One region of the Filifactor alocis ATCC 35896 genome, then DNA from elsewhere that is predicted to be linked to it. Evidence: riboswitches for the same ligand, from Rfam matches in the RefSeq annotation. Region 1 holds a riboswitch; the other holds the start of a gene.
The links. Region 1 has a riboswitch for FMN ahead of ribD (bifunctional diaminohydroxyphosphoribosylaminopyrimidine deaminase/5-amino-6-(5-phosphoribosylamino)uracil reductase RibD). Riboswitches for the same ligand answer to the same signal wherever they lie in the genome.

Region 1 (11,957 bases):
GTGAAACATTATAGCGTGGAGCTTGAAGAAACGAAGATAAAGATTTTTGAAAATGGGAATGAAATGGTCCAAGGTCAGATTTCCGGTTGTTATACAAAGGATAACTCAAGTATGTCGGTAAAGTCTTTGAGAGCGGATTTCTATGTTGATGATGAAAAAATATCCTTTAGAGTAAGACCTAAGACATACAAAACCATTCAAGGCTCAACTTCCGGGAATCTTTTCGGAACAGGCAGTTTATCAGATATAGAAGAGTTAGCATCCTTGTGTAAAGATATCAAAGGTGTTGTCGGAGAAGGGGAAGACGAGTAATCTGTTTTCGCAGAAAATGAGTATTAGGAACAGAATATACCTTGAGAGAAAGAGAATATTGAAATAGTATAATATCTGTGTATCAAGTACAGGATGAACTTTGCCAAAATTGTCAGGGGTTATTTAGGGTGTTTATGGAATAAAGAACAGAAAAAATTGATATTTTTAAGGATAAGGATATTAGGGAAGAGGATGAGAAGATGTTTAAATATTTTTTGATAGGATTTGAATCGGTATGGGAGATGTCGCTTTTTAGGTATGTAAGTATTTTGCTGATAGGAGTGATGATACTGCTATGCCTTCGAAGATTGTTTGTTGTTTGGAAAAGTGGTGGAAGTTTTTTTGCACCTTATCATATCAGAAATGGAAATCTTTATATTCACAATGCTGTGTTTTTTGGAAAAAGAATCATTTCGTTAAGTGAGATAAAGCGTATTCAAATTCATTGTTTTCACGGTAGGAAGGGTGGAGGAAGAAGATATCTTCTTCAGATTGAGAAAAAACATGGAAGAGCAAGCAATGTGATCTTTGGAAAAAGTAAGAAAACGGATCAAATGGTGGGTAATCTACAGAAAGAGACCAAGAAGTACGGTATTAAAATTCACAAAGGGTTGTGGCATTAGTCAATGGATAGAGCAGTATCCTATTCCTTTTATATTCTTTAGAGAAGACGGAGTTGTCCCGATAAATTGACAAAAACTTTGACGGTAGGTGCTATGGTAAAAGATTTGGCGGTCAGTTTGAGAGAATGACAAGTTTGATGCTTACAATCAGATTTTAGAAATTGCTTGTTTTATGATGAAACCGAACAGATGATAGATAAATGAATAGAATGGTAGGATGAAACATATAGGTTAAAAAAGGGTTTTGTATCCTTACAAAGCACTATTTTAAAATGGATACATAGTGTGTGATTATGAAAACAAGAATAAAATTAGAATAGCATCAAAAAAACAGACTCTTGTTATCATTTTACTCAGTGATTGCTATCAGTTGCCGATGATAGAGTTTGTTCCTTATTCGCTAAAACAGCCCTTGTCCGATTCTGAAATGAAAAGGACAAGGGCTATTTGTTTCTATTGTTTTGTAATTGTTCATCCTAATTTGTGATGTTATTCACAACAAGTAATCCTATTCGCACACAATAACCGGTGTACTTGTTTTGAGAGATATCATTCTGAAACGAAGATAAAGCCGAAGAACCCTGTATAGGATACTTTGTTTCAAAGATAGGATAAATTTGTGTGAAGCAACTGATGTACACAACTTTCGATTTCTTCCGCAGAGTGGGCAATGCAAGTGGATTGTTGTAATTCTTCCGCTGTTCCGAATCCGTAGTTACAACCTACAAACGGCAGATTGTGTCGGAGTGCGAGGTTCAAATCATGAAAGCGGTCTCCTATGGCGATAAAAGTAGGTTCTTCGTTTGGAAACACGGACAGCATATCCTGTTTGACGGCTGGAAAAATTTCTTCTTTTGTTTTCCAATCAAATGCTTCGGTACAATAGAATGCTGAAAAATATCGTTCTAACTCAAATTGTTTTTGATGCATGTTCAGGTAACTGATTTTGCAATTGCTCAAAAAAATGAGATGATGTCCTTGAGATTTTAGTTTGGAAAGGACGTCAAGTGCTTTCGGATACAGTTTTGCTGATCCGATATCAATTTGTCGCTGCATTTCTTCTCCGACTATGGTGCTGCAATATTGATGCAGTTTTGGGCTTAAATCGGGAGCAAAGGCATTCCACATATCTTTTGCATTGAACCCGAGCCATCTTCCCGCCTCCTCATCGGACAATATTTTGTTTGTGCGAAAGCCCTGTTTTGCCAGATAGTCATATGCTTTTTGAAGTGCGGGACGATAGATTAAAATGGTATTGTGTAGGGTTCCGTCATAGTCAAAAATCAAATATGCCATAGATTATGCCTCAATCTCTCGGATAAGATTTACCATTTCTACTGCTGAAACAGCACAGTCAAATCCTTTATTTCCTGCTTTTGTACCTGCTCTTTCGATTGCTTGTTCAATATTTTCCGTTGTAATAACACCGAACATTACAGGGATTCCGGATTCAAGTGAAATGCTTGCAATACCTTTCGATACCTCATTACATACGTAGTCGTAGTGTGAAGTGCTTCCGCGAATGACAGCACCGAGACATAGGACGGCGTCATATTTTTTCAGTGCAGCCATTTTGGATGCAATCAGCGGAATTTCAAATGCACCCGGTACCCAGGCAACATCTATGTTTTCTTCTGATACATTGTGACGAATCAGACCGTCCATTGCTCCTCCGAGCAATTTCGATGTGATGAACTCGTTAAATCTTGCTACAACAATTCCGATTTTCATATCTTTTGCTACTAATTTTCCTTCAAATGTTCTCATGATTAAGCCTCCATTTCAAAATTTAAAATATGTCCCATGCGATTTTGCTTGGTTTGTAAGTATAACAAATCATGTTCTGTTGCCTCGATTGTGATAGGAACTCTTTTTGTAATGCTAAGACCGAAGTCCTCCAGTTGGTATACTTTGTCGGGATTGTTGGTCAGCAAGTGCATACTCTTCACACCTAAATCTCTTAGGATTTGAGCTCCGATGTAGTATTCTCTCTCATCTGCACGAAATCCAAGCGCCAGGTTGGCATCTAAGGTATCCAATCCCTGTTCTTGCAACTCATATGCTCTTAATTTGTTAATCAGACCGATTCCTCGCCCTTCTTGTCTCATATAAAGCAGGATTCCTCTTCCTGCCGCCTCGATTTGTCGCATTGCGCTTGCGAATTGTTCTCCGCAGTCACAACGAAGCGAGCCGAATGTGTCTCCTGTCAGACATTCCGAGTGCACACGGCACAGTACATCCGTACCGTCTCCGATATCTCCCTTGATAAGGGCGACATGGTGTTCTCCGTTCAGCAGATTGATAAATCCGTACGCACGAAACTCACCGTACTTGGTTGGCATTTTGGTATTGGTGACACATTGTACCAACTTGTCATTTCGTTTGCGATATTCTTGCAAATCTTTGATAGTGATAAACGGAATATCCCATTGTTCTGCAAGTTTGCGAAGTTCTTTGGTACGCATCATAGTCCCGTCATCTTTCATAATTTCACAGCAAAGTCCCATTTCTTTGAGTCCGGCAAGTCTCATCAAATCAACGGTCGCTTCTGTGTGTCCGTTGCGTTCCAAAACACCGTTTTTCTTGGCAAGAAGAGGAAACATATGCCCTGGGCGTCTGAACTCTTCCGGGCGAACATCTTCTTCTAATGCTTTCATTGCGGTAACAGAGCGTTCAAAAGCTGAAATTCCCGTTGTTGTGTCAATATGGTCAATGGATACGGTAAATGCTGTTTCGTGATTATCCGTATTTTCTTGCACCATTTGCGGAAGTTTGAGTTTGTCAATATAGTGTTTTGACATCGGCATACAGATGAGCCCTTTTCCGTGAACTGCCATAAAATTGATATTTTCAGGTGTTGCAAATTCTGCCGCACAGATGAAATCTCCCTCGTTTTCTCTGTCGGGATCATCCGTTACTAAAATAATTTTTCCCTGTTTTAATGCTTCTAATGCTTCTTCAATTGTATTGAAGTCTTTCATGCTGAAAACCTCCCCGTATCATAATGTTGTAGTTAGAAATGATATTTTTAGTCTATTTCGTTTCTTTTATGGAGTAATCGTTGTTATAGATAGAGGTTGCAATTCATTACCTTGTAACATAATGAGATTGCACTGTTCTATAGTTGTTACTGTATGATAATCACAGACTTGTGTATTATTTTAACCTCTATGTATTACGATATCCTCGGTTTAAAATCCGTTCTCCCATAGAAATGAAAGAGTAATCGAAGAACTTTGTTCAGAAGAAGCTTGATGTCGGTCAGGATAGAGTAATTTTTCAACAAACTTTCCGATGACATCCACTTCTAAATTTACCATATCGCCGATACGCTTTTGAGACAAAACTGTTTCTCGTATTGTATGCGGAATCGCGGATATGGATAGTGTAGAATCGGTAACTTTTGTAACGGTCAGACTAATCCCGTCAATTGCGATAGAACCTTTCTCTACAATAAAGCGTGAGATGTTTTTTGACGGTTCCACGGCATATACGACGGCATTGTCATCTTTTTGAACGGACGAGATACGCCCGATACAATCGATGTGTCCCGACACAAAATGTCCGCCGAAACGACCGTTTGCGGACATGGCTCTTTCTAAGTTGACAGAATCTCCGATGGATAAAGTTTGAAAAGAAGAACGATTCAATGTTTCGTGCATAATGTCGGCACAGAATGTTGTCGGAGTATAGCTCGTTGCCGTAAGACACACTCCGTTGACACAGATACTGTCTCCGATATGGATGTCTTCCAATATTTTCTTTGCCTTGATGGTGAGAGTTGCAGAATGAACTCCTCTTTTGAGATTGGATATGGTTCCGATTTCTTCTACAATTCCTGTAAACATAGTTTTCCTTTCCGTATAATCATAGTGATACAAACAAATATTGTAATTTGTTTCGGGTGAACAAGATAAAAAATGAATGTTCGAATGAAAAAAGAGAACGTTTTGTCATTAGGTGATGATATCGTATTCCAATAAAATATCTTCATCAAAACACATTATATTTGACAGCTTAAAAGCAGGGCTGTCATTCGGTGTGTCAAATCCTGTTCCCAAGATTGCAGTTTTTGCGGATTGACCGCCTAACACTTTATTTCCGATATAGCATTGGATATGGTTGACCAAATTTTCTTGAAGGAGCGACCAGTTAAGAGTGCCTCCTCCTTCTACAAAGAGACTGTCAATGCCGATTTTTCCAAGTTGTTGCATTAAGTCATTTAAGTCGATATGTCCGTTTTGTTGTTTTGTGACAAGGATAGAGCAACCGTACATCTCGTAAGGACTGTGCTTGCTTTTATCTGTACAACAGGTTGCAAGATAGGTCGGAATCTCCTTGGAAGTTTGAACAATTTTGGAATTCATAGGAGTCCTTAGCTTTGTGTCGCAGATGATACGAATCGGACTGACGGGATTTTCTTTCGTTCTGCAATTTAACACCGGATTGTCTTGAAAGACTGTTCCGACACCTACCATAATGGCTTGATATCGCTTGCGATCTCGATGTACTTGAGCTCTTGCCGACTCTCCTGTAATCCATTGAGACTTTCCTGAGTGACTTGCGATTTTACCGTCAATCGTCATTGCAAACTTGAGTGTAACATAGGGACGATTTGTTGCAATGTAATGAAAAAAGAAGGTGTTAAGAGAATCGCATTCTTCTTTTAACAAACCGGTCACCACTTTTATATTTGCGTCTCTCAGTACTTGAATTCCTTTTCCGTTTACTTCGGGATTGGGATCGGAAGAACCGATATATACGGTATCGATTCCCGATTCAATGATTGCCAAGGCACAGGGCGGTTGTTTGCCGTAATGAGAGCATGGTTCCAAGGTAACATACATACTTGCTCCTTTTGGTGAAGTCCTGCAATTTTTGAGTGCTTCTCGTTCTGCATGAAGACCTCCGTACTTTGTGTGATATCCGCTTCCGATAATGATATCATCCTTCACAATGACGGCACCTACGAGAGGGTTTGGAGAAACATAGCCTTCTCCTTTTTTGGCAAGTTCGATTGCCGTTTTCATATATGTTTCATGAAAGACCACGATGAACCTCCTTTCCATAAAAAAACACCATGAACAATATGTTTTTCATGGCGCTACCAAAAATCTTTCTGAAGCAGAAAGATTTTTTGATTAAAAAAGCCTTGGTTTTAACCAAGGCTGATGAGTAACAAAGGAATCTATGCATCAAAACAACTCCTTTCACAAAGGGACTGTTTCAAGTGATTTCATTGATACAATTATACTTCTTCTCTCATCCAGACTATACTGTCGGCCATGGAATCACACCATGTCATGCCTTTCGGCTCGTGGGCTGTACCACCGGTAGGGAATTGCACCCTGCCCTGAAGAACATATTCATTTTTTACAACATGAGTATATCACTATCTTATACAGAATAGCAAGAGTTTTTTGAAAAATGATATTAAAATTCATTCTATCTTAAATTGCAATATCAAATTGAACTAATTCCTCATTATCATCTAAAAGTCCTAAGTTATTTAGTTCTTCTATAAAAACTTCTATAGGAGTGCGGTAATTTAGGATTTTTCTTGGCAAATTGTTCATCCAATTCATTATCTTTATATAGTGTTCTTCTTCATAATCATTTAATGATTTTCCTTTCGGTAGAAATCTTCTGATTAGGCTATTGTGCTTTTCATTTGTTCCTCTTTCCTGGGGATTATTGGGATGACAGTAATAGATGTTTCCTATATATGTTTTTTCAAGTTCACATAATTTCGCAAACTCTAAGCCGTTATCACTTGTTATGCTTCTAAATATTTTTTGTGGTTCCTTCAATCTGTTCAATGTGTTCTTTAATGTTTCATTTACTATGGATGCTTTTCTTCTGTTTAATTTTAAGATTAGTTCCATTCGACTTTTTCTTTCTGTTATGGTTATTAATGATGCTTCTTCTTTGTTTTTCTTTGGTATTACTGTATCTATTTCCCAATTTCCAAATGTTTTTCTTGTTTCTATTTCTTGCGGTCTTTCTTCTATACTTTTTCCAAGTTTTCTTTTGTTTTCTTTTACTCGTTTTTTAGCCGGTTTTCTTTTCACTCTTAAGGGCAAATCAATAGATTTTATTCCTATTAGACCTATATCTACATAATTGTATAATGTCTTGGTGCAGACTCTTTGACCTTCATATAGCTTATTTAACTTTGCATATCCACAAATTGCATCTAACGACCATTTTTCTTCATTAAACTTTTGCTTTACAAAGTCTAAATATTTGCTACATTTCAAGGCTTTAAATTTCTTTTTGCAATTTTTTCGATTCTTCTCATATACTAACTTACCTGTATCCGGATAATATACTTGTACATCATGTATTCCTTTTATTTGAGTTACTGTACCTCTTTTTAACTCATTTCTTATGGTGTTGGATGCTCTACGAAGTTCTTTTGCTATTTTGTATGCTGAATATCCTTTATTATGCAGAAGTTGAATTTGTCCTCTTTCGAAATCGTTTAAATGTTTATTTTTTCTTGAATTTGCTGTAGTATTATTATATTCCATAGTCATCACCTTTGGTTTTTTTGTTTTGTGGTGATTCAATTATACCAAACGTGATTTTCTATGGAATTTTTTTAGTTCATTTTCATTTTACAATTAACCAAATTCATTCTATTCTAATCTAAGGAAAGATATGTTATGGACAAAGTTGGTGTTCCAATAAGCCTTGCAATAATTTTTCCGATCGCATTTTTTTATCGATTCCGTTTAAGACGGAGCGCTTATCTCGAATCCAATGAGGAGCTAAGAGTGTCGCTTTATCTCCATCGCCGGTAAGTCGATGAATCACGATGTTAGGAGAGATTCGACACAGAATATCTACTACAGAATCAATATATTCTTCCCTCGAAAAGACAGGAAACGTATTTTGTTGATAAAGCTTGCCCAAATCACTGTCCGAAGAAACATAGAGCATATGAATTTTGAGTCCCCAAATTGTTTTCTTTGAAAGATAGATGGCAGTCTCACGCATTTGTTGTTGTGTTTCATACGGAATGTTCAGAATCATGTGGACTACCGTACGAATATTTCTTTCGTGAAGATTTTTGATAGCATCATCGAATGTTGAAAGGGGATATCCCCGTCGAAGTAGGACGGCGCTTTTTTCGTGAATGGTTTGCAGTCCGAGTTCTATCCACAAAAAAGTTTGTTTGGAATAAGATTCCAATAAGTCCAATATTTCTTCAGAGAGGCAATCAGGTCTTGTTGCAATGGCAAGGCCGACAACATCTGGAAAATCCAGTGCCTCATCATATTTTTTCTTCAGTTCTTTTACATCTGCATAAGTGTTTGTGAAACTTTGAAAGTATGCGATGTACTTTGCGTTGTTCCATTTGTTGGATAGAAGAGAAATTTGTTGTTCCATTTGTTCGGTAATACTGTCCGCACATGAGGTAAAATCTCCTGACCCTTTTTCAGAACAGAACAGACAGCCTCTTTTTGCAATGGTGCCATCCCTGTTCGGACAGGTAAAACCTCCGTCAATTGAAAGTTTGATGATTTTTTCGCCAAACTCTTCCTTGAGAGCTTGATTTAAGGTGTAGTAGGTTTTGTGATTCAGATACATGGTGTTCTCCTAAGATATGATTAAGTGTTCTAATTGTCTTCTATTATCTTGCTAAATGGATATCCGTTATTTTATTCTCTCTTAAGTCACCGGTTTCCTTACTTTCATTAGGACAAGATTCAGTGCGAATTTTGTGCAATTTGGAAGTTAGGATACTCTTGTGCTGCTTTCATATGAGAAAAAGATAACCCATTATATCGAATCTTGTAGAAATATGCCAGAAATCGAATGAGAAAATGAAAAGAAAAACTGCATTCTTAGAATAATGAAACATGGAAAAAATGATTAACAGAAGTGAAATAGCCTGGAAGAAGGATTTTTATGTGTATCAGTGCAACGAAAAAATAGAATTTCGTCTGTAAATGTGTAGAGCATTCGAGTAAACATATCCTTCAAGGAAGATTAAAGCAAGAAGAAAGTAATTGAAAATAGAAGGGCATCATGATATAATTTTTCAGAATATATGAATTTCGAGGAGATAACTGTGCGGCTGTTCTCTATGTGTTTTTTACAGCTTTGAGCATAGATACATAAGAAAATTTTATGGCTGCATTGATTTTGAAACCATCGTTTATACTGCAATATATTCTTGTAGTCTATTAAAGTTGGATATTTTGTTCCGCCGGGGAATGGTTACAGTCATTGACACGATTGTGTTGGATATAGTGAACGTCGTATATGTTGCATCAACAAGAAGTGTGTTGTTCCTATTGATTCATTTGGTAGTCTTGTTTGTTTATTGTTTGGCATCTATCCTAATGTATTTAATGGGTAGAAGATAAATTTAAGGAGGAAATAAAATTATGGCAGGAAATTTTTGTCCACAATGTGGAGCTTCTAATGAGTTTGGAGCAACAGAATGTAGGTTTTGTGGTAATAAGTTATCGGTACAACAGGCATCTCAACAACCTCAACGGGTGTATGTGACAGGAATCAATCCTTCATGGCCTGTAAAGAATAAGCTTGTAGCAGGGTTACTTGGAATTTTCTTAGGAGGAATCGGTGTTCATAAATTTTATTTAGGTAAGATTGGAATGGGGATTATATACATCTTGTTCTGTTGGACCGGAATTCCTGCTATCGTTGGATTTATAGAAGGTATTATTTATCTATGCTCAAATGATGAAAACTTCCAACTGAAACATCATGTAAGACTTGAGTAATGCGAAAAGTAATAAAATTTATTTATTGGATGTTAATGTCTATGATGTTTTTGTATTTGATTTACAGGGAACATCGAACAAGTAAATTAAATCACATTGATTTGAAATAGCGCAGTAGTGAAAAATATCTAAGATAACTCTTAGGTATTTTTTTATTGGGAACTTTGTGCGATAGGGTAAAATTTGAGATAGGGATTCATAAGAAGAGAGTGTTAGAAACTGAATATAGGTAGGAATTGTTAGAATAGAACAAATTAAGTATGAAAACTGGTAAAGAAGCATTCATTTGAATAGGGATGATAAAAAACATAAGACAAATACTGTGAAAAAAACAAAAGTTGAATATCCAATAACCTTGGAATATGGTATCCTAAATTTACAAAGAAGGAGTTAAGGAGGGATATGAATTGAAACCTTTGGTGGTATACTATTCCTATTCAGGAATCACAAGAAGATTAGCGGAAGATATTGCATTGATTACAGATGGTGATTTGAGAGAGCTGAAACCGCAAAAGCCCTATTCATTTTCCTATCATACTGCGATAAAAGAAGTAAGGAAAGAAATTGAAAGAGGATATTGTCCTCCTCTGATGGAAAGAACAGAAAGCATGGGAGATTCGGAGGTCGTTTTTATTGGCTCGCCCAACTGGCTTAAGACATTTGCACCGCCTGTTCTGTCGTTTTTACGAACGGTTGATTTGAGCAACAAGACCATTATTCCATTTTGTACGCATGGCGGAGGTGGTTTTGGGAACATGATGGAAGATTATAAAAGAGAATGCAAAAATTCCATCATTAAAGACGGAATAGCATTAAAAGCAGACTACAATTTCGATGAGCTGAAAAATTGGTTAGACAGTAATTTGTAACATTTTTTCTTTCAGATGGAGTAGAGTGAATTGAGAAATAAGAAATAAAAATAATAGGGACAAAAAATTGGTAATGATATGAAGTAGAAGTAGTTATAAACAAAAAATACCGACTTACTCTACACAAAGAACATAAACAGTACAGTAGGGTACATCGTCAATAACTATTTCAAGATACAAATTAGAATCGGAGGGAGTAAGTTTGGGTAAAATGTTAGAAGAAACGAGCTTAGAAGAACTTTGGCAACTGTTTCCGATTTTTTTGGTGGAACATAATCCGTTGTGGAAAGTATGGTATGAAGAAGAACGAAACACTATCTTATCAACAGTGCCGGATAATATTATAGTAAGAATATCTCATATCGGAAGTACTGCAATTTTAGGAATATGGACAAAAAATATTGTAGATATATTGATTGAAGTAAACAACGAGTCGGATTTGGATATTGTAAAGGACATCCTTACAGATAACGGTTGGTTATGTATGAATATGAGTGAAAATCGAATCACGCTCAATAAAGGATACACAGAACAAGGTTTTGCAGAGAGGGTATTTCACCTTCATATTAGAATGACCGGAGATCATGATGAACTATATTTTCGAGACTATCTCAATGAACATAAAGAGATAGCCAAAGAATATGAAACATTGAAACTATCTCTTTGGAAACAATTTGAGCATGATCGAGATGGATATACTGATGCAAAAACGGATTTTATCAAAAAATGTACAGATTTGGCAAAATGTGAATATAGAGGTCGATATTGAAAAAACGATTTGTCCAATGAAATATTATAAATAATTTAAGAAACAGTAGCTTTGCTGTTTTTTATTTCTTAAAACCGGACTGAAAAATGGTATCATGTTATAAAACGCTCAGGAAAATAACTTTAAATTGCTTAGGAGGCAACGATTATGAAGAAGATAATTATCGTGCTACTTATCATTATTTACACACTGTCCATAGTTGGATGCACCAAGGAGAATAGAGTGATAGAAAGGATTGACGGTAGTCTTAAAACTTATTATAAGCTGGAAGATGGGACATGGGCATGTGATGACCATATTTATCAGTATCAACTTGTAACCAAGGGAAGAATGCCTAATGCAGCTTGTGATTCTATATTTGTATATCTTAGTAATTTTTCGGATATTTCTTTTGAACAAGCATGGAAAGCAGCTGGATTAAGTAGCAATATGGATGACTATTTTTCTGTTAAAGATGCTGTCCTGGTTGATTGTAGTACAAAGTAAACTTCCGGTTTACCTAATAGAGTATAGTAATTTAAGAAACGGCAACTTGAAAATGATATGTATCCAAAAAATCAGCAAGGAGATTAACCGGAAATATTTTACAAGCAGAAAGTAAAGAACCAACATAGGTAAAAAAGTA
Region 2 (11,957 bases), 130 kb from region 1:
TGAATTAAATTCTATCATATCCAAAAAAGATTGTAAATTCTTTATGGCTGAAATTTTGGAATGTCTGTTGAAATTTCATTTTGGGAACGGATTTTTTCAAACTGTTTTGTTCCTCTATCGTATCCTACCTAACTTCAAATCAGAAAGTAAGGTTGTAGCGTTCGAATCTATGGTATAATAACTCTGTAGCGATTGAATTGTATTATCAGTAAACACGCATTGATACAAAATGAAGAATGACTTTCCCTGTTCTCTATAGATCTTGGGAGCACGCCGGCTTTCAAAAAAGGAAACACAATTCAACCAATATTTATCAATCTAACAAACTTAATATAAAGGAGATGATTTTATGGCTTGTACCACACTTCTTGTTGGAAAAAATGCAAGTTATGACGGTTCTACTCTTGTTGCAAGAAATGAAGATTCCGCATCAGGGGTATTTACACCAAAAAAATTTATTGTTGTTCTTCCGGAAGAACAGCCACACAATTACAAATCTGTACTATCTCATGTTGAGATTCCCCTTCCGGACAATCCAATGCGATATACCGCTATGCCTGACGCACTCGGCGTAGACGGAATTTGGGGAGCTTGCGGAGTAAATGAAAAAAATATCTCCATGACGGCAACCGAAACATTGACCTCAAACGAACGCGTCTTGGGTGCAGATCCATTGGTAAATTTGATTCCGGCTCAAGGAAACGAAGGGGATGAAAATTACATTCCGGAACGTCCCGGCGGAATCGGAGAAGAAGATATCGTCACTATTGTACTGCCTTACATCAACTCGGCAAGAGAAGGTGTCTTACGCTTAGGTTCTTTGCTTGAAACATACGGTACCTATGAAATGAACGGAATTGCTTTCCAAGATGAAGATGAAATCTGGTGGCTTGAAACCATTGGAGGACATCATTGGATTGCCAAAAAAGTACCGGATAATTCCTATGTTGTGATGCCGAACCAATTCGGAATCGACTGCTTTGATTTGGACGATGCGTTCGGGCAACAGCAAGAACATCTTTGTTCTTCCGACTTAAGAGAATTCATTTCGGACAATCATCTGAATCTTTCTCTCACAGAATCTTTTAACGCGCGATATGCCTTCGGTAGCCATGCGGATTCCGACCATACCTACAACACACCTCGTGCTTGGGTGGTGCAACGATATCTCAATCCTACCACTCATCGCTGGGATGGTGACAATGCGGACTATCGTCCGGACTCTGACAATCTTTCTTGGTCGAAAGTACCTGAAAAAAAGATTACGATAGAAGAAATCAAATATCTTCTTTCTCATCACTATCAAGGAACAGAGTATGATCCGTACGGAAAGCATAACGATCCGCTTAAAAAAGGTTCTTTCCATCCGATTGGAATCAGCCGTACCAATGTACTCGGACTTGTTCAAATCAGACCGTACATGCCGGACAATATCAAATCTGTGGAGTGGATTTCATTCGGTTGCAATATGTTCAATGCAATTGTTCCGTTCTATGTAAATATCACAAAAACGCCAACCTATCTGAACAATACTGGCAAAACTGTCACTACGGACAGCTTCTACTGGGCAAACCGATTGGTGGCAGCATTGGCGGATTCTCACTTTGCAACCTGTAATTCTCATATCGAACGATATCAGCTTGCCGTACAATCCAAAGGACATGAACTAATTCACAAGTATGACAAAGAATTCAAAAATCATCCGAACAATGCAACCCTGCTTTGCGAAAAGGCAAATGAAGAGATTGCAAGCATGTTGCAAGAAAAAACAAATGACTTGCTGGACAAAGTTCTTTATACCGCAAGTTGTAATATGAAAAACGGATTTGCTCGTTCAGATGCGTAAGTAAAAACGATACCATATTGACACACAAAAAAAACAAAGGTGCTCTCTTTTTTGATGGAGTCCCTTTGTTTTTTCTTTATCTTATCAAAACAACATTATTTTACCAAAACAACAATCATCTTTATAGTTTTTACTCTTCCATTCTTTTTCCGGAAATCTATTATCTCTGTTTAATCAACGGAGATACTTTTTTGTATAGCACTGCTGTCACTACAGAAAGTACCACTCCCTTAAATAAGTTGAACGGTCCAATTAAATAGAGCGCAAATGTCCACATTCCTGTCACGTTTGCATTCAATCCTTGTCCCATTGCAATCAATTTATCTGCTCCACCCATAAAGTTTGCAAAGAACGGAAGTAACACAGTTGCATTCATCACAACACCTGTTGCTGCCATACACAATGTTCCGATTACAAGTGCAATCATTGCTCCTTTTTTGCTATGAGTTCTTTTATACAGATAACTGGAAGTTACAACAAATGCTCCACCTATCATAAAATTCGCTAATTCTCCGATTCCACCTGTGCCGCTTTTTGTTGCAAAGTGAAGAATATTTTTAATAAATTCGATTGTCAATCCCGCAATCGGTCCCAATGCAAAACCGCCGATAATTGCCGGCAAGTCGGAAAAGTCCATTTTTAAGAACGGTGGAAAGAACGGTACCGGCGTTTCGATAAACATAATAATGTATGCCAATACTCCCAAAATTGAAATCTTAACCATCGCATTTGTACTAAATGCTCTTCCTTTTGATTTTTTTAGTGTTTGTTCCATTGAAAAATTCCTCCTGTTAAATATGCTTTTGACTTTGTTTCTTGAGAAATTTCTTATTTCTATTTTTATCTTTGCAAACAATCTCTGTATTTCGAAAGAAAATTGATTTTATAACCAAACATACAATTAATTATCTCTTCTTACCTACAAAATCATTCTCTTTTTTCCTCTTGTCTATTTTTTACAAGAATAAAAATTTGTCATAAAAAAGCCCGAGAATTCTTCTCGGGCTATCGTTGACACAATGACACGGATATCACAAACAATCCTATTGTTGTGACCTCTCTAAGAAATCTTCTCCCATCCAGACTCTACTGTCGGTACCCGAATTGCACAGGTTCAGTTTTTATTCAAAACTCGCGGACTATACCGCCGGTCGGGAATTACACCCTGCCCTGAAGAAACATATGATTAATTTGTACTACTTTTGAATCATACCACTTGTATCAATTTTTGTCAAATATTTTCAGCGATTTTATCTTAAGATTTTGTGAAAATATTTCATTTGATAAGATATTACAATAAAAAAGCCCTCTCCGTGGTCCGCTGGTAAAAAATTCTACCTTAAGCGTAGAGAAGTTCTATTAAGTAAATTATATCATACACTTGTAAAATGTCAATGAATCCAATGACAGTATAGTGAAGAATGAGATGAAATACTGATTATTAAAAGTCAAAAGGTAGATTATTTTCACAGATTGGAACTGATATGAATCAGCTTTTATCCGGTAGTCACTCCAATCACAAACAAATGGATACTCTCATCTTTTATGAGAAAATATCCATTTGTTTTCATGTGAAATGTCGGCTCTCTTCTATCTTGATTTTATTGCCCTATGAACTTATCTACTTGTCTTTTGGAAAACTTACGAATAATTTGAACAAATCTCCGTCAATTTCAATCTCAAGACTTCCACCTTGCAGTTCTGTCAAGCTTTTTGCAATCGCAAGTCCCAGTCCTGAGCCTTCTGTATTTCTTGACTCGTCTCCTCGTTTGAATCGTTCCATAATTTCATCGGCAGCAAAATTCATTTCATAGGACGAAATATTTTTGAACTCGAATGTGATGCTCTTATCCTGCTCTGTGACATCAATATACACTCTCGTATGTTCCAACGAATATTTGGTAATATTGCTGATGATATTGGAAAACACTCGATATGTTCTCTTTCCGTCAATCATGCAATAAACAGGCTCTTTCGGTAAATTCAGACGAAAGTCCAACTTGCTGAACTGTATTTTTTCTTCCAATTCACCCATCGTTTGACGAAATACGGAGATAATATCCAGTCGTTCGGTTTGCAGTTTGATGTTCCCGCTACTTGCCTTGCTCGCCTCAAACAAGTCTTCTATCAACACTTTTAATCGTTGTGACTTCTTGTGAATGGTGTCGATATATTCTTCCTGTTGTTCTTTGGTCAAATTCGGTTGTTTCAACAAATCAGAATAATTGATAATAGACGTGAGCGGTGTCTTCAAATCATGTGATACATTGGAAATAAGCTCTGTTTTCATATTTTGGCTTCTGACTTCTTCCTCAAGAGCTGTCTTAAATCCTGTCTTGATACGATTCAAATACTGCGCCGTTTTGGAAAAAATGCCGATATTTTCATCTGCCTGCAAATTGAAGTTCCCATCAGAAAGCTTCTTGCTATAGTTTTGGATATAGGCTAATTGCAACAAGAAACGATAAATCCATCGAAATACAAGAACAACATATCCCAACAGCAAAATCATGGCAATTTCAGGTCGCATTCCAAACAAAGCAATGACGACAAGCAATAACACACAGTGGAATGCCCACAATCCCATCATTTTCTTTTTGAAAGAACCTTCCAAATCAATTTGTTGCAATCGGTTTAGTCGCATATACATTTTTTTGAAAGGTGTTATCAGCATTCTGCAAATATAACAAATCACTCTTCCGAAAATGGAATTTTTGATCAATCCTTCTATGATTCCACAGTAGTAGATATATTTCAAATAAGTCATATACAGATACACAAACAGCAATCCCAAAAATGCCACCATCATAGCATATCCGAAATATTCCGGTGTGTTCCCCGACAAAACTCTGTAAATAAATGTCAGTTCCTTGGAATCATACATCACATTTTCTCTCGAAGTTACCTGCATTCCGAATACAAATATTCCACAGACAATCCCCATCATTCCTGTTGTCAAAAATAATTTCAGTTCCAAAGGAAGGTGGTTGAATTTGGATACAATATTTGCATTTCGCTGTTGTCTAAACGGTACAACTCCCGCAAGCAACATCATCAAGAAAATTCCGATTGCCGCCAAACATAGAACAAAGATTGCCCTCTGTTCCATCATTGACTCATAATAATGGTAATAGTCATCTGTTTCCAGTACCTCTTGTGCACTTGCCGGCACATAGAAAGTAACGGAAATTTCTTCTTTTGGAAGTGTTTCCAACTGCTTTACTACTTGATTGATTGTTGCAATCAATTTTTTGTCAGATTCCAACTCTTTTTCATTGTTGACTGTGGCAACATCACCATTCAGATAGAAGTTGTTTTCAGAACCGTAGTCATGATGTACACTAAGGATATCCACTGTGTGGGAACTGCTTTCTGAAGCGCCATAATCCGGATTTTCATAATGCTGATAATAACGTACATCATACATGGAAGCGACCAACTGATACATTCCGTCCTTTTCCATCATACTTCGTGCATATCTCTCGAATAGCTGATTCACTTCGTATGTGTAAAGCGAGATTAGGGAAGAATACTTTGAGTCAATCTTACAATCGGTTAATCTGCCCTTGTTGTCAATCTGAAAGGAAATCGATAATATTTTTGGAGTCTCCTCTAATGACTCAATTTCTTCTTTCGTCATATTTGTTTGAATCATATGATTGGAAGAGTCTGTAATATAGTATCTTGATAGAGCATTTCTTTGACTTTCCGTGTTATTGATTTCTCCAATACCTTCTGTTATCAAATCCTCATATTGTAATCTATCTCTGCCCGGATGGGGATAATTCATTCGTTGCAATAACAAATCTTTTTGTCCCTGATTCTTATCTACCGCATGAAGTACCAGCCTCTTTCTTAATTTGGATTCCAAATTAAATCGTACCTCTTCTTCGAAAAATTCATCCGTCTTGAGATAACGCTCCAATCTCTGATTATCAGGTCCTTCTATCATTTTGATTCCGAACGGATAGATGCCTACTATAAGAGCTGAAATTAAGAAAATGACCAAGACGGTACGCCATGAGGACGCAAAAAATTTCTTTTTGTCATTCTCTTTCTCTCGTTCTAACTGTAATTTTTTTTCGGTTCTGTAATGATGCTCCTCTTCTCGCAACTGCTGTTTTTTTGCTTGTTTTTTGATTCGATATTGTTGCAAAAAAGATAATTCATCTGAATTTTTGTCATTTCTGAAAAGGTTGTTATCTTCCTCATCTGTTTTTTGAAAAGCAATCTCCTCTGATGCTATTCCGGGTTCTTCTTGCATGATAGTTTCTTGTTTCTCCTGTTGCAAATTCTCTTGTTGCAATTCTTCTTCCGATGTTTCTTGTTCTATCTCTTTGTCATCCATGTTATCAAAAGACTCTTGCTCTTGCGTCGATTCTTTTTGTTTTTTTTCAAATGTTTCGGAATCCTTCATCTTTATCCCTTCTTTCTGTATCCAAAATCTTCCTATATTCTAACTCCTCAAGTTATAACGAACTGCAACTTCCATCGCACAACACACCTTCTGTTTTCTGCAAACTGTTTTGCTATCATTATGAAATCATGTGTATCATCTTCAAAAATCATTCCTCTTCATTCTATAAATCACCATCAATCCATATCAGAAGTCGTATTTATTTTTTCAAATTTGTATCCGATTCCCCACACCACTTTGAGGTATCGTGGTTCTTTCGGGTTGATTTCTATTTTTTCACGAATTCTTCGAATATGAACTGTAACTGTTTCAGGATTGTAGGCAGGTTCTTTCCAAACCTGTTCGTATATCTCATCAATCGAAAATACTTTTCCCGGATAACTCATCAACAACAACAAAATTTTGTATTCTAACGGTGTAATTCTGACTTCTTCTTCATCTACAAAAATCTGTTTTGTCTCTTTGTTCAGTTCAATTCCCCCGATACGGATGCTCTGCTCCGTTTCTTCACTGTATCTTCCGCCATATCGACTATATCTTCGTAATACAGAATTGACTCTTGCAATCAACTCCATCGGATTGAACGGTTTCGTGATATAATCATCCGCACCGATGTTCAACCCCATAATTTTGTCTGTATCCTCAGACTTTGCAGATAATATAACAATTGGTATGATGCTTTCTTGTCGAATTAACATCGTGGTATCAATTCCGTTTTTCTTCGGCATCATAATATCCATCAATATCAAATCTATTTTTTGGTTGTGAAACAAGTCCAACGCTTCTTGTCCGTCGTGAGCAACCAATACCTTATAATTTTGGCTATTCAAATACAGTTGAATTGACTTAGCAATTTCAACATCATCATCTACCACTAATATGGTCTCCGTATTCATACGATACCTCCCGGGATTTTTATCACTATCGAAAAATTTTTCTTTTACTTGCTTAAGATATCTCTTACTGTTATCTTAACACATGATTCTTAAAAAACAATCTTATGAAGTCTTACAATTTTCTTACAAAACAATTTTACTATTCAAAACAATTATTCTCTCTTTTTGTCATCTAATATGAAAGCATCATCGAATTGCCATGTCTTCCAATTTGAAAAATATCTAACCTTTTTCTTCTCAAAGTTGAAGAAACGGAGCATATTGTCGCTTAAGGACACAAGAATTAACATGATGAATCACAACTCAAAACGAAGATACAATCATGCAGTTGAAAGAAAGAATCGTATAATTACGTCCTTGTATTTAAAAACAGAACTATTTGTGATAGGATGAGAAGAGCAGTCGGAAATCCGTATACACAAGTTTGTAATCGGTTACTATGCACTTCAGAAGGAATGTATTGACCGACATGTGATGTACCGAAATTGCTAAACGAAGAACGGAGGACTTATTTTGGATAACATTGCCATTTTTTCAGATATACACGGAAACATCCCTGCACTGGAAGCTGTCTTAGAAGATATTGAAAAAAGAGCAATCTCTACCATCTATTGTTTGGGAGATTTTATCGGAAAGGGACCGAACCCTAACGAAACCATCGCTCTTTGCAAGAAATACTGCACACAATCCATTTTGGGAAACTGGGATGATTTTTTGCTCTACTCCTCAAAAGACGGTATGCCTATTTCTTGGTATCGACAAATTATTTCGGAAGAAAGCAAAGAATATCTTGCATCTTTGCCGAAGGTGATTGATTTCTATTTAAGCGGACATATCGTCAGATTGTTTCATGCACATCCTTTCGACCTGTATAAACGGCTCTATCAATTGACCGATCAAGAACATATTGATGAAATGTTCCTTTATGAAAAGGATAACCCTGAGTTTTCTATCCAAAAAAATGCCGACATTGTCGGATACGGGGATATTCACTACTCATTCCAAAAATCTTTTCAAAAAAGGATTTTGTTCAATACAGGAAGCGCGGGAAATCCTCTTGACGGTACAACAGCTCCCTATGTTATCTTACATGGAGAACTCCACAATCCGGAACTTGCACCATTCAGCATGGAGTTTGTACGAGTTCCTTATGATAACGAACGTGCCGTCAAAAATGCCGAACAGTCGGATATGCCACAAAAAGAGGACTATATTTTTGAAATTAAGACGGGAATATTCCGTATGTTCCGCAATCAAAAATAATATTTGGTACAGAAAAAGAGTGATTTCGTTTGTTAGGAATAACTTCACTTTAAACATACAAAAGGATTGGCTTGAGTTCTGCCAATCCTTTCTATTTGCTCCATTTGATTTATTTGTTTTGTATTGTTATCTTCGGCGACTGTTTTGAATAAACAACAGTCTAAGCAATTGACTCACTGCACTTGCCGCAGCTGCCACATAGGTCAAAGCCGCTGCATCCAACACAGCTTTTCCTCCCCTGATTTCTTCTGCAGACAAAATTCCTTCATTCTCTAATTCAACCAATGCTCTCCTACTTGCATCAAACTCCACCGGCAATGTGATAATTTGAAACAATACCGCCATGGAAAACATCACAATTCCAACTGTCAACAAATTTTGCATAGCTGAAATAACCAGTCCGGCTATAATGAAAAACCACGATAAATTACTTGCAATACTTACAACCGGAACAATCTTGTTTCGAAGAACCAAAGGAAAGTAATTGTGAGAATGTTGAATCGCATGTCCCACTTCGTGTGCGGCAATCGCGTTGGATGCCACTGTTGTCCCGTAATACACTTGATTTGACAGTCTCAAAATTCTTGTTCCGGGATTGTAATGATCGGTCAAAGTACCGGGCACCAACTGTATTTGCACATTTTGTAAACCGTTGTTATCCAAAATTGCTCTTGCAGTCTGTGCTCCTGTATAACCGTTTCTTGTCGGAACGCGAAGATATCTTTCATAAGCAGATCTGACTTTATTTTGCGCATATAAGGTCAACAAAATCGTCGGAATCAAAAAAATGATGGTTGCATCATAATAAAAGTATGGAAACATTCTTTTACCCCCTATTTAACTGATAAACTCTTTCAAAAAAATAATATACTGTTTTCAAATACTCCTCTGAACTATTGTATTAAAAAGAATGGTTATTTATTAGGAGAAACTGTAAAAATTTCGCCTTCTTCAATTGTGTTGCCAAGCAAATATGCAGACACTTCCATGCGTTTTTTATTTGGAAATTGGACTTCAAAAATCTTCACAAAAACATCCCCTGTTGCAACCTTAAGGTATTTTTTTGTCACCTCTGTAATGGTTCCGGGAACAATCTCTTTGCTCTCTTCCGGTGTTATTTCCACTTGAAATAATTTGACTTTCTCCCTGCGATAGAAGGTAACGGCAGACGGCCAGCCTTCTACTGCACGAATTTGATTTTTGATTTCTCTTGCAGTTTTGCTCCAATCAATGTATCCCATCTCTCTTGTCAACATGGATGCGTAACAGGAATCTTCATCATTCTGTTTTTCACGGGGAATTTCTCTTCCATACTGCTCCAATTGCTCCAATGTCTTATGCAGAGCAATCTGCCCCGCATCCATCAATTTTTTGCTCAAGGTAGATAAGGTATCGTCTTCCGTTAATTCCACTTCTTCCTTGACAAGCATATCTCCCGTATCCAATCCGACATCCATCATCATTGTGGTAATTCCCGTTTTTTGTTCTCCATGAAGAAGTGCAAATTGAATCGGAGCAGCCCCGCGATACTTCGGTAACAGAGAGGCATGCACATTGATACATCCATATTTTGGAATATCCAACAATTCTTGTGACAAAATTTGTCCATATGCGGTAACAACAATCACATCCGGCTCCAACGATTTCAAAAGAGCGATACTTTCCGCATCTTTTACCTTTTCCGGTTGATAGACCTCGTATCCATACTCCAATGCCTTTTGTTTCACCGGTGTCGGAACCAACTTTTTGCCTCTCCCTTTCGGTTTGTCCTGTTGAGAGACTACCAATACGACATCATCTTTTCTATCGTGCAACACTTCCAATGACGCTACTGCAAATTCAGGAGTTCCCATAAAAATTACTCGCATAATTTCTCCTTCTGTTCTTTATCATCGATACTTCATTTTTTCCATACATGAACGATTGCAACAAAATAACTCTCTACTCTCGTTCTGCAATATCCTTGAATAAGATTCCGTTGAGATGATCGATTTCATGGCACAATGCTCTTGCCAAAAGTTCATCTCCTTCCACTCGAATATCTTCCATCTTTTCATTTTTTGCGGTAACGACAACATGGTTCGGTCTCTTAACATCCATATAGACTCCGGGTATGCTCAAGCACCCTTCTTGTCCACATTGTTCTCCCTCTTGCTCTACAATTTCCGGATTGATAAATACCATCGGACCTTCTCCGATATCAATTACAATCACTCGACGCAACACACCCACCTGTGGTGCCGCAAGTCCCACTCCGTCATATTGATACATCGTATCAATCATATCTCCGATAAGCTGTTCAATTCTCGGAGTCATTTCAGTAACAGGTCTGGATACTTTGCGAAGCACCTCATCACCGTCAATACGAACCTCTCTAATCGCCATAATCTATTCCTCTTTTCTACTTCTATGTTAAAAAAATTCATTAAATCAATTTTTCCCAAACAAATCACCGCATTTATGATACGGTAACTACTTTATATTATACCACAAAATTTCGGTATCCAATCTTTATACCGCCACCCGTCCTCTTTGTAACTTTGGAATTTCTGATCTACTGAATTTCCAACTTCTTATTTCGGTTGTCCTCACTCAATTACATTATGATAACATAAATTCTAATCTGTTACCTGCCTGTGCCGGATTTCTCCGGTACTTCCAATCATGTTATGCAACAAAAAACACCAGCATCTCTACTACAATCCATATCGGTATGAGTAATACTTTTTATCCTGTATTTTTTTGCATTCTATTGCATTGTTCTATCATCCGTTAGGTTTTATAGGATAAAGTGCAATTTCCGCATATTTCTACAAAATATTCCTGGGATTTTTTTCCACAATGACAACACTTTTCTTTCCATACAACACATTTCTCTTCACTGTTTGAAGATATCGAATCATGTTACGAATCACGGTTTCTTCTTCTAAATTTTTTACCTTAATCAACAGATGCCATCGATATTTTTTTTCCAATCGCTGAATCAAACAAGGTGCCGGTCCCAAAATAGCGGATTGTAGATTCTTCTTTTGAAAATAAAAATGCAGAGCCTGCTCCCATCGTTTTGCCGTTTCCGCACTGTCATCCAAAGAAACGGAACTTACCACAATTCGAAAAATACTCCCATACGGCGGATAAAAGAACGCCTTTCGAATCGCAAGCTCTTCCTGATAAAATCCGTCGTAATCTCGTTCCAAAAGATAATGAAACAGACTGCTTTCCGTTCGATAGGTCTGAATCACAGATTCTCCCCGTTTCTCAAATCTTCCGGCACGTCCCGAAACCTGCTCCAACATTTGAAACACTTTTTCGCTTCCTCGATAATCCGGCATATCCATTCCCTGATCCGCCTGCAAAATTCCTACCAATGTCACATTGGGAAAGTTGAGTCCTTTGCCTATCATCTGCGTTCCAATCAGAACATTCGCTTCTCCTCTTTCAAAGGATTTCAAATATTGTTCCTGTTGTCCTCTTTTCTCGGTCGTATCTCTGTCCATGCGAATCACTTTCGCATTCGAAAATTCTTCCTCAATCA

Region 2: linked by a shared signal. The riboswitch ahead of HMPREF0389_RS07275 (ECF transporter S component) and the one ahead of ribD (bifunctional diaminohydroxyphosphoribosylaminopyrimidine deaminase/5-amino-6-(5-phosphoribosylamino)uracil reductase RibD) in region 1 are both predicted to bind FMN.

What each region holds. Positions count from the first base shown of each region.
Region 1 is NC_016630.1:1,499,655-1,511,611, reverse strand. Features, by position in the region: gene HMPREF0389_RS06730 (hypothetical protein) at 1-312, shown strand, start outside; gene HMPREF0389_RS06725 (hypothetical protein) at 513-935, shown strand; gene HMPREF0389_RS06720 (HAD family hydrolase) at 1,536-2,231, opposite strand; gene ribH (6,7-dimethyl-8-ribityllumazine synthase) at 2,235-2,702, opposite strand; gene HMPREF0389_RS06710 (bifunctional 3,4-dihydroxy-2-butanone-4-phosphate synthase/GTP cyclohydrolase II) at 2,705-3,916, opposite strand; gene ribE (riboflavin synthase) at 4,127-4,783, opposite strand; gene ribD (bifunctional diaminohydroxyphosphoribosylaminopyrimidine deaminase/5-amino-6-(5-phosphoribosylamino)uracil reductase RibD) at 4,892-5,986, opposite strand; FMN riboswitch at 6,186-6,300, opposite strand; gene HMPREF0389_RS06695 (IS30 family transposase) at 6,386-7,468, opposite strand; gene HMPREF0389_RS06690 (TIGR01212 family radical SAM protein) at 7,602-8,531, opposite strand; gene HMPREF0389_RS06685 (TM2 domain-containing protein) at 9,335-9,694, shown strand; gene HMPREF0389_RS06680 (flavodoxin) at 10,102-10,563, shown strand; gene HMPREF0389_RS06675 (GrpB family protein) at 10,766-11,332, shown strand; gene HMPREF0389_RS06670 (hypothetical protein) at 11,480-11,818, shown strand.
Region 2 is NC_016630.1:1,626,165-1,638,121, forward strand. Features, by position in the region: gene HMPREF0389_RS07270 (C69 family dipeptidase) at 350-1,846, shown strand; gene HMPREF0389_RS07275 (ECF transporter S component) at 2,007-2,621, opposite strand; FMN riboswitch at 2,910-3,028, opposite strand; gene HMPREF0389_RS08800 (histidine kinase dimerization/phospho-acceptor domain-containing protein) at 3,468-6,263, opposite strand; gene HMPREF0389_RS07285 (response regulator transcription factor) at 6,440-7,159, opposite strand; gene HMPREF0389_RS07290 (metallophosphoesterase family protein) at 7,673-8,422, shown strand; gene HMPREF0389_RS07295 (zinc metallopeptidase) at 8,549-9,244, opposite strand; gene fmt (methionyl-tRNA formyltransferase) at 9,337-10,290, opposite strand; gene def (peptide deformylase) at 10,364-10,807, opposite strand; gene priA (replication restart helicase PriA) at 11,233-11,957, opposite strand, start outside.